Regions from separate parts of the Exiguobacterium sp. U13-1 genome, predicted to be linked through region 1. Evidence: predicted binding sites of a transcription regulator. Region 1 holds the regulator's gene; each other region holds the start of a gene.
The links. The regulator Rex, encoded in region 1, represses fermentation and respiration genes when NADH is low (regulators of the CRP and FNR family bind a similar motif). The targets are predictions, from matches to a motif close to TTGTGAAATATTTCACAA.
Positions count from the first base shown of each region.

Region 2: cydD (thiol reductant ABC exporter subunit CydD) is a predicted target of Rex. The motif match lies at 2,124-2,141, and genes of this name have one in related genera.
Region 3: ESP131_RS06980 (L-lactate dehydrogenase) is a predicted target of Rex. The motif match lies at 1,916-1,933, and genes of this name have one in related genera.
Region 4: pflB (formate C-acetyltransferase) is a predicted target of Rex. The motif match lies at 1,468-1,485, and genes of this name have one in related genera.

Region 1 covers NZ_CP015731.1:160,456-164,827, forward strand. Annotated here, with positions in the region: gene ESP131_RS00790 (S8 family serine peptidase) at 1-182, opposite strand, end outside; tRNA gene ESP131_RS00795 (tRNA-Ala) at 407-482, opposite strand; gene tatC (twin-arginine translocase subunit TatC) at 587-1,366, opposite strand; gene ESP131_RS00805 (twin-arginine translocase TatA/TatE family subunit) at 1,374-1,571, opposite strand; gene ESP131_RS00810 (redox-sensing transcriptional repressor Rex) at 1,571-2,230, opposite strand; gene ESP131_RS00815 (ATP-binding cassette domain-containing protein) at 2,398-4,299, shown strand; gene ESP131_RS00820 (hypothetical protein) at 4,281-4,372, shown strand, end outside.
Region 2 covers NZ_CP015731.1:613,864-618,235, forward strand. Annotated here, with positions in the region: one part of gene ESP131_RS03320 (IS3 family transposase) at 1-135, shown strand, start outside; one part of gene ESP131_RS03320 (IS3 family transposase) at 135-1,021, shown strand; gene ESP131_RS03325 (nuclear transport factor 2 family protein) at 1,095-1,463, opposite strand; gene ESP131_RS03330 (Rrf2 family transcriptional regulator) at 1,486-1,968, opposite strand; gene cydD (thiol reductant ABC exporter subunit CydD) at 2,177-3,907, shown strand; gene cydC (thiol reductant ABC exporter subunit CydC) at 3,904-4,372, shown strand, end outside.
Region 3 covers NZ_CP015731.1:1,377,721-1,382,092, forward strand. Annotated here, with positions in the region: gene ESP131_RS06960 (1,4-alpha-glucan branching protein domain-containing protein) at 1-224, shown strand, start outside; gene rpmG (50S ribosomal protein L33) at 329-478, shown strand; gene ESP131_RS06970 (5-formyltetrahydrofolate cyclo-ligase) at 536-1,081, shown strand; gene ESP131_RS06975 (DUF92 domain-containing protein) at 1,075-1,854, shown strand; gene ESP131_RS06980 (L-lactate dehydrogenase) at 2,020-2,976, shown strand; gene ESP131_RS06985 (GNAT family N-acetyltransferase) at 3,232-3,741, shown strand; gene ESP131_RS06990 (M42 family metallopeptidase) at 3,901-4,372, shown strand, end outside.
Region 4 covers NZ_CP015731.1:1,099,136-1,103,507, reverse strand. Annotated here, with positions in the region: gene ESP131_RS05625 (DEAD/DEAH box helicase) at 1-775, opposite strand, end outside; gene ESP131_RS05620 (hypothetical protein) at 804-1,232, opposite strand; gene pflB (formate C-acetyltransferase) at 1,572-3,821, shown strand; gene pflA (pyruvate formate-lyase-activating protein) at 3,856-4,372, shown strand, end outside.

The sequences.
Region 1 (4,372 bases):
TCGATGACGACACGGACTTTATCCGATTGTTTGTAGTTCTTCTCTTGCCCCGATTTCTTCAGTGAGAGCGCTTGCGGTTTTTGACCCGTTGCTTTGTCTTGCGACGACAGTGCACCTTGCGCACTGACTAGATTGGAAGACGTCATTAAGACGGCTGCCATAAGTGCAATCTTCTTCTTCATGCGTTCGTTTTCCCCTTTTCTGTAAAACCATAGTAGTACTACTGATAAAACAGTTAAACGAAAATTCTGTATATTTAGTTTAATGAATTTAATGGAAATAAACAATTTATATTTGTCTATTTTTTTAATTTATTTGTTTTACATGACATTTTATATTTGTAAGGAATTTAACTGGGAGTAAAATAAAAACTCCTCGACGCTTCGAGGAGTTAGATATTTGGTATTGGTGGAGACTATCGGGATCGAACCGACGACCTTTTGGCTGCCAGCCAAACGCTCTCCCAGCTGAGCTAAGCCCCCATGAATTATCTTTAGTATACGCATCACTAACTGCTTTATCAATATAAAAAGAACGCTTTCCTAAAAAAGAATCCCTTCCAAAATCGTCGGAAGGAATTCACGATTCATTTATTCAATTCACGCATCAAGTCCGCCTGTCGTTCAAGCTCTGCCTGTTGCTCGAGGATCAAGACCTTTTTGTACGTCCGCGCAGAAATCAAGATGCTGATCTCATAGAGAACGAACAATGGAACCGAGATCATCAAGTGTGACGTCACGTCCGGCGGTGCGATCAATGCCGCAACGACGAACAGCGCAAAGTACGCATATTTCCGATTCTTTCGCATGAAATATGGCGTCACGAGACCAAGACGTGTCAGGAACATCGTCACGACCGGCAATTGGAACAGAAGACCGAACGGCATCGTCAACCGGATTAAGAAACTGAAGTAGTTCTCGACTCCGATGACTTGTTCGATTCCGAGCTCTTTCCCGAGATCCGTTGAGACTTCAAGCAAGAAGGGAAGCAACCAGAAATACGAGAAGGCTACGCCAGCCAAAAACAGAAAGAAGATGACCGGAATATACGTCAATGTCGCTTTTTGCTCCTTGTCATAAAGTCCTGGTCGGACGAATGCCCAGAGTTGATACATCCAGAACGGTGACGCTAAAATCAGCGCAATGATGAACGCAAGATTCAAATACAACATTAAAGGATCGGCGACGTTGAAGGCATTCAAACCGATGCCGAGCTCTTTTAAGTCCGCTTGCAAGAAGCGAACGAGCGGTCGGACGAGCGGAAATGCGACAGCGAACAGGACGACGACGATGATAAGCGACCAGACGATCCGCTTGCGCAGTTCGTCAAGGTGCGACGTCATGCTTTGCTCTTGATCAACCGTCATGATTCAATCACTTCTCTTTCGGTTCGTCCTTTTTATCGTCGTCCATGATGCCGTTCGTAGCATTCTTGAACTCTTTCAATGTCTGACCCGCAGCGCGTCCGAATTCTGGTAACTTCTTCGGTCCGAAGATGATCAACGCGACGACCGCGATTAATCCGATGCTCGCTGGTCCGATACCTAGTGTGAGCGGGATAAGGTTTTCCATTATGATTTCACTCCTTCAGCTGATTGCGAATAATGCTTCATGAAATAAACTAACGACTGCAACTCGATCGATAAATCGATGTGATGGACCCGGACGCTCGCTGGCACGTTCAACCGCGCTGGCGTAAAGTTCAGGATGCCTGTCACACCATACTCGACTAACTCATCCGCTACTGACTGTGCGAACTGCGATGGAACCGTCAAGATGGCAACATCGACCTGATTCGCTTCGATTTGTTCTTTCATGTCCGAAACATGATAGATTGGAACGTCATGCGTCGTTGTTCCGACCTTCTCTTCGTCCGCATCAAACGCAACGACTATCCGAGTACTATTATTCTTTAAAAAGTTATAATTTGCAAACGCTGTTCCGAGATGACCGACCCCGATTAAGGCAACATTCGTCACCTCATCTTGATTCAAGGTTTTGCGGAAAAACGTTAAGAGATGTTGAACGTTATATCCATACCCCTTCTTCCCTAATGCCCCAAAGTAGGAAAAATCGCGACGAATCGTTGCTGAATCAACCTTCACCGCCTCGCTTAACTCAGCAGAAGAGACGCGGAGCTTGCCTGAATTGTATAAACTTTGGATGAAGCGATAATATAGCGGCAACCGTTTTGCTGTCGCTTGTGGAATTTTTGTGTCTGGTCCATTCATCCTGCAGTTCCCCCTTCGGCCACATCCATCGTGGCACCCAAATCTTTGCAAAAAGCTTTCTACTCTCCTTGATTGTAAACCACTTCACATAGAGTCACAAATAATATATTCCGCAGGACCTCGCGCTTTTGTTCGTGATAGACTAAAGGGTGGAAGGATGGATGGAAATGATACTCTTACAAGTCAATCAACTCTCGAAATCATTCGGCGTCGAGCCGATTTTAGAAAATATCAAACTGGAAGTACAAGAGCGAGATCGGATTGCGCTCGTCGGACGAAACGGTGCCGGTAAATCGACCTTGCTCAAAATCATCGCTGGTGAACTCAGTCATGACTCGGGTGACATCATGAAAGGCAAGGATGTCAAAATCGGTTATCTCGCACAAGACAGTGGTCTCGAATCGAATGAGACGATCTGGAACGAGATGCTGACCGTCTTCGAACATCTCCAGGAACAAGAACGGACACTGCGCCGGATGGAAATCGAAATGGGCATGGAGCATATCTTGAACGACCCGGTCGCTTACGATCGTCTCTTGAAGACGTACGATCAAGCGCAACACGACTTCTCAGAAGCCGGTGGTTATCAGTTCGAAGCGAATATCCGCTCCGTTTTGCACGGCATGCGCTTTTATCCGGATGATTACTCGCGCCGGATTCAGACATTATCCGGTGGTCAACGAACACGACTCGCCTTAGCGAAGATGCTTCTGCAAGCACCAGAGCTCCTCATTCTTGATGAGCCGACCAACCACCTTGATATCGATACACTCGCTTGGCTCGAAAGTTACCTCGGCGGTTATCGTGGCGCCGTCCTGATCGTCTCACACGACCGGTACTTCCTCGACCAAGTCGTCAATGTCGTCTATGAGCTGTCGCGCAATGTCTGTCGTAAGTTCACCGGGAACTACACGAAGTACTTGGAACAAAAAGCGGCCTTGTACGATCAAGAAATGAAACAGTTCGAACAGCAACAAGAAGAAATCGCAAAGATGCAGGACTTCATTCAACGCAACATCGCCCGGGCGACGACGACAAAACGTGCCCAAAGTGTCCGGAAACGGCTCGAGAAGGTCGACCGACTCGACCGACCAGATGGGGATGAACGTAGCACGGTCCTGTCCTTCCCAATTGAAAAACAGAGCGGGAACGATGTTCTTCAAGTCAATCAACTGGCGATCGGTTACGAAGAAGCTGTCTCAAAAGACATCACGTTCCGCTTGCAACGCGGCGAATCACTGGCACTCGTCGGACCAAACGGAATCGGAAAGTCGACGCTCTTGAAAGTTCTCGTCGGTCGCTTACGCCCCCTATTCGGTGATTTCCGGTTCGGTACCGGCGTCTCGATCGGATATTACGATCAAGAGCAGGCGGAACTCAATGACCGGAACCGTGTCATCGATGAGATTTGGAACGAATGGCCACTAATGCGTGAACAAGAAGTCCGTTCTGTCCTCGGGCAATTCTTGTTTAGCGGTGACGATGTCTTCAAGATCGTCCATGAGTTATCCGGTGGCGAACGCGGACGTCTCGCACTCGCAAAACTGAAACTCCGGAAGACGAACGTCCTCGTCCTCGATGAGCCGACGAACCACTTGGATTTGGATTCGAAGATGGTCCTCGAAAACGCCCTCGTCGACTACGAAGGAACGCTGTTATTTGTCTCTCACGACCGTTACTTCATCGACCGGATCGCGACACGCGTTATTGAGATGAGTGAAGCGGGCGTGACGGAATACCTCGGTGATTATTCGTACTACACGGAGAAGAAGGCGGAGCAAGAAGAGATTGCGCGTCTTGAAGCGGAGGAAGCAAAAGCCGCAAAAGTCACGGCGTCGAAGACGATCGACAAGGAAGCACAGAAAGAAGAACGCAAGCGCCGTCAGCAAATCGAACAGCTCGAACAAGACATCGAGCGGCTCGAACAGCGTTCGGCAGAAATTGAACAGTTGCTTTGTGAACCGGAAGTCTTCAATGATATTCCGAAAGCGACAGCTCTTTCAGCAGAACGTGATCAGATTGATGTCGATCTGCTCGAATTGATGGAACGATGGGAGAACCAACACTGATGCGGACGAAAAGTTTTTTCATTAACTTGATTCAAGGACTGCTATCCGGCATCCTTTATTTCGTACCGATGTA
Region 2 (4,372 bases), 450 kb from region 1:
GCTCTAACGAACATTATCGATTTGATCAGCCAATCGGTAAACAATATACCTATGGACATGGTCCAGATTCTGCGAGTGAGGATGACAAGAGAGAACGACAAATGTCACATCTGAAGATGGAAAATGAGATCTTAAAAAAGTACATGGAAATCGAAAGAGAGTTGAGAAAGAAGTAGTCATAAAAATTGTAGAGTTTCTTCGGAGAAAGTATACAATCACCGCCATTCTTAGCGCTTTGAATGTACCAAGAGCAAGCTATTACCGTTGGATTAAGGAATCTGTTAAAGCACCTTCAGTGCTCGAAAAAACCGTCATTGAACTAAGTAAACAGACGAAGTATCGGAATGGACATCGAAAAATAAAGGCATTATTACAGCAAATCTATCAGTTAAAAGCCAATCGGAATACCGTACAGAAAATCATGCAAAAACACCATCTCCAATGTCGGATCAAGCCGAAGCGAAGATGGAAGTCTCAAGGTGAGCGCATCATAACGGCACCGGATCTCATCAAGCGCGATTTCACAGCAAGTAAACCGAATCAAAAGTGGGTGACGGATATCACCTATATCCAATACGGCAGCACGACGAAATATCTTTCCATCATCATGGATCTTTTTAATAACGAAATCGTCGCATACAAGTTATACGAGCATCAACAAACGTCTCTTGTGATTGATACGTTGAAGATAGCGCTTGAGAATCGAAACTATCCCGAAGGGGTCATCCTTCATTCGGACCAAGGAAGTGTCTATACGTCATACGCCTTTCAAGAATTCGTTAAAAGGAATCACCTAACAAGCAGCATGTCTCGTAGAGGAAACTGTTGGGACAACGCAGTTATCGAATCGTTCCACTCTAATTTAAAGTCCGAGGAATTCCAGTACGTCAAATTTAATTCACTAAGAGACCATGAGGTCTCTGAACGCGTTACTAATTACTTAAATTACTATAACGAAGAACGAATCCAAGAAAAATTAGGCTACCTGACACCGAAAAAATACGGTGTACAGGCAGCCTAATCAAGGTTTTTTATATGTGTCTCATATTGCTAGGTCAGTCTAGAACACAGGTTTTCGTTGTTTAAAAGTAATCTTATGAACGGAACATCGTCGGGTCATCTGGAACGTTCTCCAGGTAAGCGATCCGTCCGTTTTCATCAAGACGTGCGATATCTTTTCCGTCTTGCGTGAAGACACTACCGTCTGCCCGTTTTCCGCAAACTGCCCAGCGTGTTTCATATGTTCCTGGTGTTGTTTCTTCCCAGCCTGCGTACATGTGCTTAATGTCTTGATTCGCCGTGAACACATGACGGACGAACTGTTTCCAGGCGTCGATGCCGTGCTTTGGTTGTCCGTTCAGGACGAACGTGATGTCTGTCGTGAATAAGGAAACGAGATCCTCGAAAGCTTGTGCGTCCGTGCGTGACGCGTCGAATAAGTCGAAATAACGATTCAATACCATAGTAAAAACCTCTTTCTATTCATTAAAGTGTCATCATCCGGTCTGTGATTAACGCATGCAACCGTTCTAAATGTTCCGGTGGACAGGAGGCATCGATCGCTTGACGGATCGAGCCGATCGACTCGCGCTTCAACGTCGATTGCCACGCATCTTCTGCCTCTGTCATCAGATTCGAGAGTAGCCCGATTTCCTGTTCCTGAATTCCCATCAAATCCTCAAAGACACCGCTTGACGCATACAACGTTTGTTTGCCCTCGATCGCTTGATAGACGTCAAAGATTTGAATTTCGTCTGCCGGACGTCGTAAGCGAAAGCCCCCTTTGACACCGGGTACGGAATACAATAGATCCGCCTGGACGAGTTTTCGTAAGAGCTTTTGAAAATAGGTTGGCGAGGCACCGAGTTGCTGGCTGATGAATTCACCAGGCAAAACGGCGCGATCCGGAAGAAAGGTCAAGAGCAACATCGCATAGACGGATTGCTCGACCCCGGTTTTCATTTGCATGAGAAGTCTCCTTTCGTTAAACGTGGATAATGTATGTCTATAATAGTTTTATTCGAAAGAACTGTCGAGTCATATGCTCTCACAAAACCGTCACACCTTTTCGACAGCATCTGCATGGCATCCCCGTTCCGGATTCGGTATACTAAATGTACGATATGTGAAAATATTCACTAAAAGTCGTTCACACTTTGTGAAAGGACGTTTGTATATGAATCCATTAAAAGGAATCGTTCAGATTCCACGCAGTATTCTCATTCAATTCATCATTGCGGCTTTCCTGATGGGGGTTGCGGTCGTCGGTCAATCGTACGGCATCGTGTTGACGGTCGATCGAATTTTCCTGAAAGAGCAACCGTTTGAAGCCGTCATTCCGTTACTGCTCGTCGTTCTCGGTATGCTGTTGCTCCGGGTCGCCGTGACGTATTGGAACGGTCGTCTCGGTACGACGTTATCGGCGCACATGAAGCAGGCACTCCGGGAAGCGCTCGTTGCGAAATACACAGGTCGCTCGGTCGAGATGATGCTACAAGGGCAAGCGGGACAGAAGGTCAGTGTCTTGCTCGATGCCGTAGACGAGATGGACAGCTATTACAGTCAATACTTGCCGAAAGTCGTCCAGACGACAATCGTTCCCTTGATGGTCTTGATCGCGGCATTCAGCTATGACTGGATCACCGGTCTCGTCATGATGATCACGGCACCGTTCATTCCGTTGTTTTACATCATCATCGGCATCATGACGCAAAAGCGGGCCGATGCTCAACTCGAGAAGATGACGGCGTTCTCAGGAACGTTTCTTGATACGTTGCAGGGATTGACGACCTTGAAGTTATTTGGTCGCGCGAAACGACAACGTGACGTCATCGAAAAAAGCAGTCTTGATTTCCGGGATGCGACGTTAACGGTCTTGAAGCTCGCTTTCTTGTCGTCGCTGATGCTTGAGTTCATCTCGATGCTCAGCATGGGAATGATCGCACTTGAGGTCAGTCTGCGCTTGATTCTGTTCCAAAGCATCACCTTCATTCCGGCGTTCCTGATGCTCGTGTTAGCACCAGAGTACTATCTTGCCTTAAAAGAGATGGGGGCTGCCTTCCATACCGGACGCGGTAGTGTCGCGGCAGCGAAACAGATCGCAGCCGAACTGACGGCAGACGATCGTCCCGTTGCCTTCGGTCAATCAGAACTTTCGATGAACCGTCCACCACGAATCGTCTTGGATGAAGTTGATTTTACGTATCAAGAAGGACGTTTTGCCTTACAAGACGTGACACTCGCGATTGAACCATATCAAAAAGTGGCGTTGATCGGTCGCAGTGGTGCCGGTAAGTCGACTGTCTTACAGTTGATTGCCGGACTCGCGGATCCAAAAGAAGGACGGATTCTGCTCGACGGAATCGAGCGCAGTCAGGTGGCGGAAGCGAGCTGGTTCCGTCAGTTGAGCTACATCTCGCAGCATCCGTATCTGTATGCCGGAACGCTGGCAGAAAACATCGCAATCGGTGAACTCCGTCAAGCGACACCGGAAGAGATTTTTGAGGCGGCGCAGGTGGCAGGGCTCGAGGAGCTGATTGCGACGTTACCTGAAGGGATCGACACGGTGATCGGAGAAGGTGGACATGGTCTATCAGGTGGCGAGAAACAGCGCGTTGCGTTGGCACGCGCGTTCTTGAAACGACCGAACGTCATCGTCTTTGATGAACCGACGACAGGACTCGACGTCAAAACGGAGCGACTGCTTCAACAAGCGATCGAACAGCTTGGACAAGCAGCGACAGTCATTACTGTCGCACACCGCCTGCATACGATCGAGCGCTCAGATCAAATCGTCGTCCTCGATGGCGGACGAATCGTCGATCGTGGCACTCACGATGAACTGCTTGGACGTGATTCGGAATATGCTCGGATGCGTAGCGTCCAGAGAGGGGAGGAAACACGATGAAGGAACTACTAGGAGTCTTTCGGTTGATGGTGCATCAAAAACGCGATATCGCCTGGTCGATCTTCTTCGGTGTCCTCGCCGGGGTGACAGCGGTCGGTTTATTCGCAGCAAGTGGTTACCTGATTTCAAAGGCAGCCTTGTTGCCACCAATCCAGACACTCGCCGTCCTGATTGCCCTGCAAAAAATCTCGAGTCTGACGCGTGCTGTCAGTCGGTATGCGGAACGTTATTATTCGCACCGAGCGACGTTTACGATCCTCAGTGATATCCGGACGTCGTTCTACCGGAGACTCGAGCCGCTTGCACCCGGTATTTTCGGGAAGTACCGAAGTGGGGACTTACTTGCCCGAATCGTTGGGGACGTCGAGAGTCTGCAAAATACGTTTTTACGTGTCCTTTATCCACCGATCGTCTTGTTGCTCGTCTTCTTCTGTACGATCTTTTTCGTCAGTTTCTTCTCGTGGA
Region 3 (4,372 bases), 1.2 Mb from region 1:
ATATCGAAAGTGAGCGTTCGCCTGATCGTTCAGGCGGTCTAGTCGTTGCTTTAAAACGACTTGAAGGAGACGCGTTGCGCCAATCAGCGATCGTTTATCTAGAACGAGAAGAGTCACGTCACGGGGTGGAACAAGAGTATCACGTCGAAAAGAAGCCGTTGCGTTTTGAAGAGAACCTTGAAAAACCATATCAACACGTGACGAATCCGAAAAAGAACGGATGAACAGTTGCAATTCCTTTCCTTTCTTGGTACGATACTTGAGTATGCTTAACCTTATGTAAAGCAAAATCACTTGATACATCGAGAGCTAGATAGGAGGGAATCCCATGCGCGTTAAAATCACATTAGCTTGCACTGAAACTGGTGACCGTACTTATATCACTAAAAAGAACAAGCGTAACAACCCAGAGCGTCTTGAGTTGAAGAAATACAACCCACGTCTCCGTAAGCACACACTTCACCGTGAAGTGAAATAATTGAGATGGAAGCCGTCACTTCGTGTGATGGCTTTTTTTGTGGAAAGGAAGACAACTATGAACAAACAAGAAGTACGCCGTCTGATCAAAGAACGACTAGATGTGATGGAGAACCGTGCGGAAAAGGAACGATTGATTCACGAACATGTCTTGTTACTACCTGAATGGCAACAAGCGACCTGTGTCGCGATCACGTTAGCTTTTCGAAATGAATGTGATACAAGAATGCTGATTGAACAAGCGTGGCAAGAGGGCAAGACGGTCTTGATACCAAAAGTAGTCGGAGACGAGATGGTCTTTTATGAACATGGACCAGAAGATCAACTGCAAGCAAATCAGATGGGGATTGCTGAACCGATCGCTTCAGCACGTCGCGCCTCACTTGATCAAGCAGAGCTCTGCCTCGTTCCGGGTCGCGCCTATCGTCGGGACGGCTATCGTTTAGGATGGGGAGGAGGCTATTACGATCGTGCACTCGTGCCATATACAGGATGTAAAGTATCGATTGCCTTTTCTGAACAACTTCTTCCAGATTTCGAAGTGGAAGCCTTTGATATCCCCGTTGACTTGATCGTCACTGAATTAGAGGTCATCCGATGTTGAGCGCGACCATTTTGTTTTGTCTATTGCTTGCTTGGACCGGACGATCTTTTCGTTTATTGACGACAAGTGGTGCTATCATGACCCTGCTTGTCGGTAGTGGTGTCTCATTCGGATTCGGTTGGCAAGGATTAGTAGTACTCTTACTCTTCTTTGGTAGCTCGAGTCTGTTATCGAAGGTCGGACGATCTAGAAAACAATCGGTCGACTCCATCGTTGAGAAAGACGGCGCGCGTGACGGATGGCAAGTCCTTGCGAATGGAGGGGTAGCGTTCGTTGCTGCCTTAGCGTATGCCATGACGATGGATTTTGCGTATCTCTTGTTATTTCTATTCGTCATCGCAGCATCGAATGCTGACACGTGGGCATCTGAAATCGGACCGCTCTCAAGACGTGATCCGTGGTCTCTCAAAACGTTACGACGGGTAGCAGCAGGAACGAGTGGAGCGATGTCGCTGATTGGAACGATCGGTACGATCGCAGGAGCTGCGTTCATCGCTGTAGCAGCGCATTGGATATTTTCTCTTTCTTTAAGACACGTCTTACTCGTAACAAGCATCGGTGTACTCGGGAGCCTACTGGATACACTATTTGGAGCGGTAGGGCAACGCGTTTATCGATGTACGGTTTGTGGGGAATACACGGAAAAGCGAGAGCACCATGGTCAACCGACAGCTTACGTTTCAGGCATTCGATTTTTAGGGAATGATGCTGTCAATGTCTTAACGAGTGGTTTGGCAAGCGGAATCGGGTTTATCATCGTTCGATTTTGGTAACTGGAAAGTATGTGAGCATGTAATTCCTTATGTTAGGATATCAATGACACAAAATGGACAAATGTGATTAATTTCACATGATACAAATAATGTGAAAGATGTTACAATTTACTTGTGAGATAGTTAACAAACTCTTAGGACGAATGGAAGGGTGGACATAACGATATGGAATTACATGCGAAAGTGACACGAGTAGCCCTCATTGGAGCTGGTGCAGTCGGTTCAAGCTTTGCCTATCAGATGTCAACAGCTGGACTTTGTGAAGAACTTGTCATCATTGATGTCAACAAAGCCAAAGCAGAGGGCGAGGCAATGGACTTAAACCACGGAACACCATTTAGCTCTTCACCGATGCGAATATGGGCTGGAGACTACGCGGACTGCCGCGAAGCGGAAGTCGTCGTCATCACGGCAGGCGCTCCACAAAAACCAGGTGAGACAAGACTCGATCTCGTTGCAAAGAATGCGTTGATCATGAAAGAAATGATTCGTCAAATCATGGATTCCGGTTTTGATGGTATCATCGTCGTGGCTTCTAATCCGGTTGATATCATGGCGCATCTTGCCTGGAAATATTCTGGTCTTCCGAAATCCCGCGTATTTGGATCAGGAACGGTGCTTGATACAGCGCGCCTGCGTCAAATGCTCGGAGAATACTTTCACATTGATTCCCGAAATGCCCATGCCTATATTCTTGGCGAACATGGTGATACGGAATTCGCTGCCTGGAGTAACAGCCGCATTTATGGAAAAACGATTGATGAACTACTTGCTGAAGACGATCGTTATTCTCAAGCAGATCTTGATCAAATCTACATCAACGTCCGAGATGCTGCTTATCATATTATCGAGCGCAAAGGGGCAACCTATTATGCGATTGGGCTTGGGCTCGTTCGTATCGTTCGTGCCATCCTCGGAAATGAGAACTGTCTGTTGACGGTCGGTGCGCATGTCGATGGTCAGTATGGAATTTCCGGTATCCATATTGGAGTTCCTGCCATCATCAATCGTCAAGGTGTGCGTGAAATCATTGAAGTCTCATTGACGGATGAAGAGTTGAAGAAATTCCATCATTCTGCTGATGTATTGCGTCAGACGCTTGAACCCGTCTTACAAGGATAATCGTACGAATCATGATGAAGGTGTTACGAAATAAAGTAGCAAAAAACTCAAGTGTCGGACCTGCTTCATATTGTCCACACTTGAGTTTTTTTGATGTGGAGAACAAACACGTTAATAATTACATCTATTCGTCCGGTAGTAAAAAGAGAAAAATCTAGGTTTTATTTTACTAGAAAAGGGTTAAGTAAGAGATAGAAGCGTTTTTACGTCATTTTTTGTACGTCATGATACCCAAAAAGGAGAGAACCGACAGTCATGTATACTTTTCGAAAACTAACTAAAGAGGATGCAGAACAATACTGGAATCTACGCCTTGAGGGATTAAAAAATCATCCAGATGCATTCGGTCATTCGTTTGATGATGAACAGCAAACCCCGCTCCGCGAAGTACAAGAAGGACTTGAGGGAGAACCCGACTCCGATGAGGTTTGGCTTGGTATGTTCGACGGTGATACATTGTTTGGGTTTGGTCAGGTCAAACCATATGAATTGTCACGTGAATCGCATAAAGCGATGATTTCCGGAGTATACGTATCACCTGAATATCGTGGGGGTACTGGTCGCGCTCTGATGGAAGCCTTAATCGAGGAAGCGAAGAAGTTACCGGACGTCGAGCAAGTCATTCTTGCCGTTTTATCAGGGAACGAAGCCGCACAAAATCTTTATGAGTCGCTCGGTTTTGAAGTATATGCCGAAGATCCAGATTCCGTAAAATTAGAAGACGGCACATATCGTGATGATATTTGGATGAAGAAGTACGTCTAAGTTCTTGAGATGGTGTGGAAAGAAGCTGTAGCAAAAAAGCGCTACAGCTTTTTCGCATGGTATCCGTAGGATATCAGTATCGGCAAAGAATGAATATTTGTTATCATGAGAACAAAGCGGATGTCACGTCGTAGTCCGATTGAAAGGGAGCGAATGAACATGAAAGAAGTCATACGTACGATTGAAGAGCTTGTCTCGATTCCGAGTCCAACAGGTTCGACAAAAGAAGCTATTACATATGTAGAAAAGCGATTGGTAGCAGAAGGGATCACGTATCGAAAGCTTGAAAAAGGAGCGATTTTAGCGACACTACCTGGTGCTTCAACGCGCACGCGGTTACTGACGGCACACGTCGACACACTAGGAGCGATGGTGAAAGAAATTTTACCAACAGGACGACTTCGTTTATCACAACTGGGGGGATATGCTTGGACAGCGATCGAAGGTGAGAACTGTCTCATTCACAAGATGGACGGTCAAACGATTTCAGGTACGATCGTGTTCCACCATTCGAGTGTTCATACGTCGCGCGAGACGAACAAAACGGAACGATCCGCTGATAATATCGAAGTACGGCTCGATATCCGTTCGACGACAGCAGAAGAGACGCGCGTCGCGGGGATTGAAGTAG
Region 4 (4,372 bases), 940 kb from region 1:
ATTTCAATGAAAATTTACTCAACTCGCCATTCAATGGTCCGAGGAAGGAGCGGTTATTAATGAATGTCAGCACTTTTGATCCTTGCATGTTCGCCAGACGACGTAACAATTCCGGCTTCTGACGACGTGAAGTCTCCAAATAACCAAATGTCACTTGTGTGCTGACGGCACGCTCAACCCGAATTGTCTCAGGATTATTCGCAAGCGTCCGTCCCCATTCTGCTGTCCGTTCCGGTAATGTAGCTGAGACGAATGCCAGTTGTCGATCGCGTAGTGCACTGTTTGCGATCCGCGTCGCCGAGTCACTCATACCACTCTCATAGATTTGATCCGCTTCGTCCAAGACGATCAATTTCACCTTATGCATCTTCAACTTCTTCGAATCAATCAACTCAACGAGACGCCCAGGTGTTCCGACGATGATTTGCGGTTTTTTCTTCAATCGTTCATATTGCCGTTTTAATTCAACTCCACCAATGAATGCACCGGATTTGATCCCACTTCCTTGAGCAAACAATTGAATGACTTGATGAATTTGCATGACGAGTTCCCGTGTTGGTGCCGTGATCACGACTTGCACGTGTGGTTCTTCTACTTCAATCTTTTCTAAAGCTGGAATGACATAGGCAAGCGTCTTCCCTGTTCCTGTCGGCGCTTCCGCCAGGACATCTTTTCCTTCGCGCAACAACGGAATCGCTTGTTCTTGAACAGGCATCAACTCCGTAAAGCGTGCGCGTTCCCATGCTTCCTGTAAAAATGGTTTTGTAAAATTCATAACGATTTCTCCTACTCTCTTAATTCCATCATGCCGTTACGTATTCGACATGATCTCCTGATGCATCACGGTATCCCCGTAATGTCTGTGTATATTCATTTCCTGCGTCGAGCAATCGAATGTGGAATCGAATCTCGCTTTCACCGGCTTCTTCTTCTAAAATTTCGAACCCTTGGATGACACGATCCTGTAATTCTGCAGCGAGTGCCGGGTACTCCGCAAGACTCGCATACGTCGCTTTTACGTCAACCGGACGACGAACAAACGCAATCCAATACGATTCATCATAGCCGATAAAGTCTTCATAATCAAAATCGTCTTCAAACCGAATCCAGAATCCATCATTTTCGAATTCCGTGATCATTCCCGTTCGCGTTGAACCGTCCGATCCGATTTTCAGCGAGACCCAGTCTCCTGACTGATACTCTCCTTGTTGTGTTAATGATACATACTCCATTTGGCACACCTCCACGTTCTATATTCCCTTTTTCATTGTCAACGATACGTCTTAAAAATACAAGGCACCGTAGCGTGACATTCCTCACAGTTTCAACTGTTCTAGTGAATCTTTTTCAAAACAACTCATACAGTTTCCAAAAAACCTTGAATTAGCAATCTAAAACTGTTTTTTTAAAACTATTTTCATATGAATACAGAAATAAAGAAAGCCCGTCATATCAACGTTTGTTCACTTGTTAAAACATTCACATGAACGTAAAGGGAATCAGCCCTTCCTTTTGTTACACTATTCACATAAGGAACTGATGATTAGCTCAATATTAAAGGAGTGGTATCCATGTTATTAGAAAAAACGAGTGCTTGGACGAACTTTACGTCTGGTGAATGGGTAAAGACGATCGATGTCGCAGACTTCATCCGACTCAATCGCACGGAATATACAGGAGATGATCACTTTTTAGTCGGTCCGACGCAAGCAACGGAACGGCTTTGGCAACAAATTCTACAGCTGACGAATGAAGAACGACAACGTGGTGGTGTGTATGCCGTCGATGCTAAAACACCATCAACGATCCTCTCGCATGATGCAGGGTATCTGAATCGCTCACTTGAAAAAATCGTTGGCTTACAGACTGACGAACCGTTTAAACGTTCGATTCATCCGAACGGTGGGATTCGGATGGTGAATGATGCCCTAGCTGCGTATGGCTTTGAAGCAGACGAGACCGTCACGAAAACTTTCAGCGAGTACCGGAAGACACATAACCAAGGGGTTTTCGATGCCTATACCCCTGAGATGCGCGCTGCACGTAAAGCCGGCATTATCACCGGATTACCTGATGCTTATGGTCGCGGACGGATCATCGGTGACTATCGTCGTGTTGCTTTGTACGGAACGGCACGCTTGATCGAAGAACGTAAGAAGGATTTAAAGGCACGTGGCGGATTCTTATCTGAATCGATGATTCGCGACCGTGAAGAGATGAATGAACAGTTGCGCGCATTAACGGAATTGACCGAGCTTGGAGCTCGTTATGGTTTCGATCTCTCCCGCCCTGCAGAAACAGCACAAGAAGCATTCCAGTGGGTCTATCTTGCCTATCTTGCTGCCATCAAGGAGCAAAACGGGGCAGCCATGTCACTCGGTCGAGTCTCGACGTTCCTTGATATTTATGTCGAACGTGATCTTGCGGCTGGTCGCTTGACGGAAGAGACTGCACAAGAACTCGTCGATCATTTCGTCATGAAGCTTCGGATCGTCAAATTCTTACGGACACCGGACTATAATGATCTCTTCTCGGGTGACCCGACGTGGGTAACGGAATCCATTGGTGGAATGAGTGAAGATGGGCGATCAAACGTCACGAAAAGTTCATTCCGCTTCTTACACACACTCTCGACACTTGGTCCGGCACCGGAACCGAATCTAACCGTTCTCTGGTCTACTCAGCTTCCACGCGGATTCAAGGAATTCTGTGCGAAGATGTCGATCGTTTCAAGCTCGATTCAATATGAAAACGATGATTTGATGTTACCGGTTTATGGAGATGATTACGGCATCGCTTGTTGTGTCTCCGCGATGAAGATTGGGAAACAGATGCAGTTCTTCGGTGCGCGAGCAAACCTGGCAAAAGCATTACTCTATACAATCAATGGCGGAATGGACGAGAAGCTCAAAATTCAAGTCGCCCCCGCAAGTCCATTGATGCTTGATGAAGTACTCGATTACGAAACCGTCATGGCGGCTTATGATCGTCAACTCGATTGGCTCGCAGAACTGTACGTTAACACACTGAATGTCATCCATTACATGCATGATAAATACAGTTACGAACGGATTGAGATGGCGTTACACGATCCGGAAATCTTACGGACGATGGCATGCGGTATCGCTGGTTTATCGGTCGTCGCTGACAGTCTATCCGCCATCCGTTACGCAACAGTCCGTCCGATCCGAGATGCGGATGGGATTGCAGTTGATTTCAAGATCGAAGGCGAGTTTCCGAAGTTCGGAAATAACGATGAACGGGTCGATCAGATGGCAGTTGATCTCGTGACGCTGTTCATGGAGAAAATCCGTAAACATCCAACGTATCGCAATGCGCTTCCGACACAGTCTGTCCTAACGATCACTTCAAACGTCGTCTACGGTAAAAAGACAGGAAATACGCCAGATGGACGCCGTGCGGGTGAACCATTTGCACCGGGTGCTAACCCGATGCACGGACGTGACACTAGAGGAGCTGTCGCCGCACTGACATCTGTCGGAAAATTACCATATGAGCATGCGCTCGACGGTATCTCCTACACGTTCTCGATCGTGCCAAAAGCACTTGGTAAGGATGAGACCACACGTATTCGCAATACGGTCGGATTACTTGACGGATATATGGGTGGTACGACTTCAAAAGGACACCATTTGAATGTCAACGTCTTTGACCGTGAGACGTTACTCGATGCTATGGAGCATCCAGAACAATATCCGCAGTTAACGATTCGGGTATCCGGTTATGCCGTGAACTTCATTAAACTGACGCGCGAACAACAGATCGATGTCATTAATCGAACGTTCCACGGTTCTCTCTAAAATGATGTGTAGTATGTGAAAGGAAGTGAGCAAGATGACCTATGGTATGATCCATTCCGTTGAATCATGTGGAACAGTCGATGGTCCTGGCATTCGATTCATCGTCTTTACGCAAGGATGTCCATTACGGTGTCAATACTGTCATAACGTGGATACATGGGAGTTCGGTTGCGGACGGCGTGTCTCAGCAGACGAAGTCGTAAAAGAAGCGATCAGCTATCGCTCCTTTTTCGAGGCAACGGGTGGCGGAATCACCTTCTCTGGAGGTGAACCGCTCGCTCAGCCAGAATTCTTGGAGGCTGCTTTAACAGAAGCAAAACGACATGGACTGCATACGGTCATCGATACCGCGGGATCCGTCGTCCCGAAAAACATCGACGCCATTCTCGATGCGACGGATCTGGTACTGCTCGATATCAAACATATCGACGATGCTGCTTGTCGTGTATTGACTGGACGGAGTAACGCCAATACACTCGCTTTCGCAAAACGCCTAGCCGAGCGAAACATTCCCGTCTGGATTCGTCACGTCCTCGTTCCAGGTATTACGA